Regions from separate parts of the Streptosporangium sp. NPDC050284 genome, predicted to be linked through region 1. Evidence: predicted binding sites of a transcription regulator. Region 1 holds the regulator's gene; the other holds the start of a gene.
The links. The regulator LexA, encoded in region 1, represses DNA repair genes until DNA is damaged. The targets are predictions, from matches to a motif close to TCGAACANNTGTTCGA.

Region 1 (3,402 bases):
GCCTCCTTGACCTACCGAAGCGGCCGGCCCACCTCACCTACCCACGACACGCACGGCCAGACGCCCGCGCACACATCTTGAATAGTCGAGATGCGGTAATGGAAACACAAGCTGTGGTGAAGTGTTGCGATGCAGCCACTAGATGTTGTGGTCCAACCGTAGAAGTGCTCGACCATGAACGCAAGTTGAAACGACCTTGCGGCACGAAGTCGCTGATCAGCCCTCACGTCCCGGCGTGTCGCCACCCGCGCAAGACCCATCTCACCCCGGGCGCCTCTTCCCTCACAGTCGTCCCAGGCGACCCGTCAGACGAGACCCTCGCACCCCCTCTACACCCCTCGCCCCATCCGCGCCGCCGACCGACCCCATCCCGCTGAAACGAGGCCCACCCCTCTCGCCGACCGTCCCGACGGAGCTCGACCGGGCGCCGTAGCGGTCGCACGAGCCCCGGCCCGATCGCCGGAGCTCGGACCGGCCTCATCTCACGGAGACGAGGCCCTCGGGGAGATAGAGCCGGGCCCCCGGCCGGACCTCCGAGCCGGACAGCCCGTTGAGGTCCATGATGCGACGCACCGTCGAGCCGGTGTCCGCCTCCTTCGTCAGCGCGTCCGCGATCTCCCACAGCGTGTCGTCCGCGTGCACCGTGATCCGCGGCAGCCCCTCAAGGCCCGCCCACTCGTCCGCCGCGACCATGTCGATGCGCCCGCCGACCCAGAGCACCGCCAGGCTGAACAGTGCGAGCAACACCACCACGACGATCCTTCCACGGCGGGTGAGCCGAAGGGGCCGCCGGGTCGCCCCCTTCCGGCCGGCACCCGGCCGGCGTGCGCCCACCGAGGATGCCGTCGCCGGTCGCGGCGCCCTCCTCGGCCCGGCCCCGCGTCCGGCTCCCCGCTCCGGATCACGCCCGGACCACCGTCCTCGCTCACGGCCGGGGCTCCACCCCCGCTCACGCCCGAGCGACCGCCTCGCCTCGCGGCCAGGACTCCGCCCAGGCTCACGCCCGGAGGCCCCGCCGGGCTTTCGCTCAGGCTCACGCGAGGCACGCCCCCGCTTTCGCCCGGATTCCCGCCTCGCCTCACGGCCGGACCCTCGCGCCGCCTCACGGCCGGATCCCCGCCCGGGCTCACGCTCGAAGGCCCGCTCGGGCTCCCTGCCGGACCTTCGCCCCGGCTCGCGGCCGAGGCGCGCCCCCGGCACCGAGTCCCAGGCGGCCTCCCACCCCTGCTTCGCCTCGGACCTCCGCCCGGACTCCGGCGCGGAACCGGGCTCCGGCCTCGGGGGCGGCACGAGCCGCAGGTGCGGCGCCCCCGGTGATCGCTGCGCCGCCCGGGACCTCGGCGCGATCCTGGATCGTGGTGTCGTCGCGGTCGGTTTCACGGTGGCCCCCCATCCCCTCGACCTGGCCGAACACATGTCGAAGAAAGATCGGTGAATCGAACACGATGTCGATCGAACTCCCGTACGATGTTGTACACCACGGCGTCGCCGATTTCGAGGACATTCGAACAATTGTTTGAGTATGATCTTCGGCCGAGGTATGGTCGCTGTGTGCGACGTGTTAAATACAGACCGGGAGGCGAGGAGTTCGTATGAGCCAGCACAACGAGAACGGTTCGGCCGCCAGCGATCTGGCGGTGCGAAGGCGTGACTCCCTTGGCCTCACCCCCAGGCAGCGGAAGATCCTTGAGGTGATCCGTGATTCCGTGCAGCAGCGCGGCTATCCGCCGTCCATGCGGGAGATCGGCGAAGCGGTGCAGCTCACCAGCACCTCCAGCGTGTCGCACCAGTTGACGGCTTTGCAGCGCAAGGGCTACCTGCGGCGTGATCCGCACCGCCCCCGTGCCTTGGAGGTACGCCTTCCCGGCGAGCCCGTGCTGTGGGTTGATCCCGACTCCGGTGAGGACGAGACTCCGGTCAGCCGTCCGACCGCCGCCTATGTGCCCCTCGTCGGTCAGATCGCCGCCGGTGGCCCCATCCTCGCCGAGGAGAGCATCGAAGACGTCTTCGCCCTGCCCAGGCAGCTTGTCGGTGAGGGCACGCTCTTCCTCCTCCAGGTGACCGGCGACTCGATGATCGAGGCCGCCATCGCCAACGGTGACTGGGTGGTCGTGCGCCAGCAGCCGGTCGCCGACAACGGCGACGTGGTCGCCGCGATGATCGACGGCGAAGCCACGGTCAAGACCTTCAAGCGCAGAGACGGCCACGTCTGGCTGGTCCCGCACAACCCCAACTACGACCCGATCCCCGGCGACGAGGCCACCGTGCTCGGCAAGGTCGTCGCGGTCCTCCGCAAGCTCTGACGCGAGCGTCCCACGCAGGCTCCTCAGCGCTCTCCACAGGCTCCGGCCCGTGGAGGCATCGCCGCTCGAGAACGTCGCACGGCACGCGGGTCCGGACCGAGCCACACCGTGGCCACGCGAGCTCAGCATCACGCGCCTCCAGCTTTCTGTGCGACACGCCATAGAACGACATGCCGGATGGGGCTCGACATCATATGTCGAGCCCCATCCGGCGTTCTCAGGTGATGGGACATCCCCGGGAAGCTCTCTCGTCGGCGGGCACGGGAACCCACCCGGCGAGGCCGAGATGGAGGCCCGCCGCTTGAAGCGGTGCGGATTCTCCCCTGAAGTGGTCACGGGGACACACCGGCCGAGCTGACGCGCGCCCCCCGGGATGCCCTCGCAAAGGCACCCCGAGTTCGTAGCGACCCCGTGAGCACGCGGGACGGCCGCGGCCATGACAGTCACTCAGCCGTCCGTCGTCAGCGGCCCGAGAGCACGCGGGACGACTACGGCACGATGTTGACCAGCTTGGGTGCGCGGACGATCACCTTGCGCGGCGTGCCGGAGAGGAAGGGCTGAACCTTCTCCGACCGCAGGGCCAGCGACTCCAGGTCCGCCTCGGAGATCTCCGGGGAGACCTCCAGCCGGTCGCGCACCTTGCCCGCGACCTGGACGACGCAGGTGACCGACTCCTGGACCAGCAGCGCCGGGTCGGCCACCGGCCAGCCCGCGGTGGCGACCGAGGCGGCGTGTCCCAGCCGCTCCCAGCCCTCCTCCGCCGCGTACGGCGCGACCAGGGACAGCATGACCGCTAGGGTCTCGGCGGCCTCCCTGACCGCCGGGTCGGCGGCACCGGGGCCGGAGTCGATGGCCTTGCGTGCTGCGCTCGTCAGCTCCATCATGCGGGCCACCGCGACGTTGAAGCGGTGGGACTCGACCAGCTTGGTGACCTCGTCGATGGTGTGGTGGACGACCTTGCGCAGGTTCAGGTCTCCCGCGGTGACGTCGACGCCGGGCGCGGAGGCCGCGCCGGCTTCGGCCATGACGCGGAACGCGCGGGCGAGGAACTTCTGCGAGGCCGCCGGGGAGACGTCGGACCAGTCGATGTCGTCCTCGG
Region 2 (3,402 bases), on a different contig from region 1:
AGTCCCCCAGTGAGCTCACCGAGGAGCTCATCGGCTGGGGTGTCCTGGACCCGGAGGCCCGCCGAGCCGTCGAAGCCTTCTGACGACCCCTGACCGGTCGTGGGTGCGCCGCAACCGGCGTACCCACCCCGCAGAGCCCCTCGTTCTCAGCAGAACCTGTCCTTAGTTCCGCCCCGGGCTACAGCCATTGTGGTAGGAAAAGGCAGACACGCATTTAGCGAGGTGTGGTGGACATGGCCAGGGGGGATGATCGGATCGATCACTCTCGATCGACCTCCAAGACCCGTCTCCGCACCGCCCCGGCGCAGCCGGGATCGACCAGGACGCGCGCCTTTCCGCGGCTGCTGACCTCGATCGGCACCACCCGGACCCAGAGCACCCTGAAACTCCTGCCGTTCGTCGTGATGGCCGTGGTGGCCGCGATCGACTTCGGCACCGGCCCCACGTCCGGCCTTCTGCCGCTGCTCGCCCTCGGCCCGGCCTTCGCCAGCGTGGCCTGCGACCTGACCCGCACCACGGTGGTCGGCGTTGTCGCCCTGGCGCTGTGCTTCGCGCTCGGCCTCTACAACGACATCCTCTCGTCCCGCATCAACATCACCCTCATCGCCATCCTCGGCGTCACCGTGGCCGGCGTGCTGGCCAGCGCCGGACGGCTGCGCCACGAACGCCAGCTCGCCGACGTGCGCTCGGTGGCCGAGGCCGCCCAGCGGGTGTTGCTGCGCCCGGTGCCCCGCCGCGCGGGACCGGGCATCGGCGTGGCCGTCTCGTACACCTCCGCCACGGCGGAGGCCAGGATCGGCGGCGACCTGTACGAGGTCGTCACCACCCCGCACGGGGTGAGGATCATCGTGGGAGACGTCCAGGGCAAGGGCCTGGAGGCCGTGGAGACGGCCGCGGTCGCGCTCGGGGCCTTCCGTGAGGCGGCCCACGACGAGAGAACGCTCCAGGGCGTCGTGGGCCGCCTGGAGAACGCCCTGAGCCGCGAGCTGTCCGGCGAGCAGTTCGTGACCGCCGTGCTGGCCGAGATCAGCGGCGATTCCACCATCACCGTCATCAACTGCGGCCACCCGGCGCCCCTGGTGCTCGACGCCGACGGCGGGGTCTGGTTCGCCGACCCTCCGGACGAGGCGCTCCCGCTGGGTATGAGCGCCCTCAAGGCCGTCGAGCCGCGGCCGCACCACATCCCCTTCGAGCCTGGCGATCAGGTCCTCTTCTACACCGACGGGGTCATCGAGGCACGCGACGACGCGGGCGAGTTCTATCCGCTGCTGGAGCGGGCGTACCTGCTGGAGGGCGAGGACCCCCAGGGCTCGCTGGACGCCCTGCGCGCCGACCTGCTCGACCACGTGGGCAGGCCGCTGAGCGACGACGCCGCGATGCTCCTGCTGCGCCACCGCGCCGTCCGCCAGAACTCCACGGCGGCGTGAGGAAGAGCGCCGCGAGGGAACAGCGGCGCGAAAACGGCTTCACGGCGGCGTGAGAGAACACCGGCGCGAGAAAAGCGTGGGAGAACGAGGCACGAGGGAACGACGGCACGAGAACGTCCCCGTACGCCCTGCGCCCGCCGGCGGGACCGGTGGAGGCGGGACGTACGGGGACGGCGCCGATGAGCTCGGGCGGCCGCTCCCGGGTGGGAGGCCGCTCCCGCTCTAACCGGCTAGAGGGATCCGGCCCGGGAGCATGGGCTGGCTCGGGACACCGAGCAGCTTCTCCACGGTGGTGACGAACCGCTCCGCCTCGGAGATGAGCTCCTCGGCGTCTCGCGAGGACACCGTGCGGGTCAGGCCCGCCTCGGCGGCGGCCCGCTTGGCCGCGCTCGTCTCGAAGTAGGGTGCCCACTCGGCCAGGCGGGGCTCGGCCTCGGGCAGCAGCTCCCAGGCGCTGCGCAGCCTGCGCCTGCGACCCTGCATCGGACGGGGACGGGCCGCCAGGACAGCGGCGGCCGCCCTGAGCGCGGCGAGGTGGGCCGCGACGTAACGCGCGGCGGAGGTCCTGGCGGCGGCGGCCTCTTCGAGGCAGTCGCGCGCGTCTGTGAGGTGTGCCCGCACCGTGGGGGACAGCCGGGGCCCACCGGAATCGCCGAGCCGAGGGGTCATAGCGCTTCAGCCTCCTTGGTCGCAAGCGGCTCCGGCGTTTTCGCCGGTGGTATCACATTCGCAGACCCCACCGACAAATCCGCCGGACGACCGGACGAGGAGCTTCCCCTCTCCCCGTCCACCCTGACCTGGTCCGATCGTCTTCGCCGACGACATGGACCCGATCGGCCGCTCTTGGAACACGAGCCGCGAGCCCCGTGTCATCACATCGAACATAAATTCGATCACTAATACTGTCAAGTAAAACGACGAACAAAGGTTCGACCTTCGGGCATCTGGAGCACGCGAAAGGGCCCCGGGAGATCACCGTCTCCCGGGGCCCCTGCTCGCGCCCGGCGAGGGCACGACCGGCGGCTCGCGTTCCGCCGGATCGCCCCTACCGGACGAACCTGCCTCGGACGTGCACCGGCACTCCCGTACCGAGCAGCCCGGGAAGGACCTCCGCCACGTGCATCGGCAGTCGTACGCAACCGTGGGAGGCGGGCGCCAGCGGCACCGACAGCGCGCCGTGGAAGGCGATGCCCCCGTTGAAGAAGATCGGGTTGTAGAGCTGGCCCAGGTAGGACTTGTGCCAGCCGTCCCTGCGCCAGGTGGTCTTGTAGTCGCCGGTCGGCGTGCGCGCGTCACCGCAGAACCGCTGGGTCCTGCCCTCCCAGGTGGCCGTCTCGCAGTAGGCGATCCCGCTGCCGGAGGAGGTGTGGCTGATCAGCTTCACCGTGCCGTTCACGTAGAGGACCATCACCTGCTTAGCGAGGTTGACCTCCACCCGGGTCGGCTTGCCGTTGGGAACGAGCACCTTCGGCGCCAGGGGGGTCTCCAGAGCGTCCCAGGTCCTGCGTGCCACGGTGCTGGTCGGCGAGATGCCGTTCACCTTCTGGAAGGCCCAGATCGCCGTCAGGGTCGCCCCGCCGTAGCGGCCGTCGATCCTGCCCGGGGCGTAGCCGAGCTCGGTCAGCCGGGTCTGGAGCACCTTCACCGCGGCGCCCTTCGCACCGAGCTTGAGCGTTTTGCCGGGCGCGACGAACGAGGACGCGCCCGTCACCCCCGCCGTGACGGCCGGGGAACCCAACGTCCCCGCCGCCGCGGCGCCGGCAGGAAGGGCGACGCCCACGGAAGAGAGGAGCACGGCCCCCGCCGTCATCAGCGCGGCCACTCCCGGCCGCAGTCCAACCCCCATTTTCGATCAACTCCTCATATCACTATGGATCGGGTCAAGGGACCATAGCGCACGGTTTCCCCGTGCAGACAGCCGGTCATGAAACGGCAATCAACGGTCAATCTGTTTAGAGTGGCCGCGTGCCAGAAA

Region 2: a site for LexA is predicted at 2,345-2,360, ahead of ACIBH4_RS15900 (SAV_6107 family HEPN domain-containing protein). Genes of this name have one in related genera too.

Annotation. Positions count from the first base shown of each region.
Region 1 is NZ_JBITIZ010000020.1:20,561-23,962, reverse strand. It holds gene ACIBH4_RS33855 (LysM peptidoglycan-binding domain-containing protein) at 478-753, opposite strand; gene lexA (transcriptional repressor LexA) at 1,593-2,303, shown strand; gene leuS (leucine--tRNA ligase) at 2,792-3,402, opposite strand, start outside.
Region 2 is NZ_JBITIZ010000006.1:40,106-43,507, reverse strand. It holds gene ACIBH4_RS15910 (transcriptional regulator) at 1-83, shown strand, start outside; gene ACIBH4_RS15905 (PP2C family protein-serine/threonine phosphatase) at 234-1,427, shown strand; gene ACIBH4_RS15900 (SAV_6107 family HEPN domain-containing protein) at 1,650-2,096, opposite strand; gene ACIBH4_RS15895 (L,D-transpeptidase family protein) at 2,473-3,273, opposite strand; gene ACIBH4_RS15890 (YbaK/EbsC family protein) at 3,393-3,402, shown strand, end outside.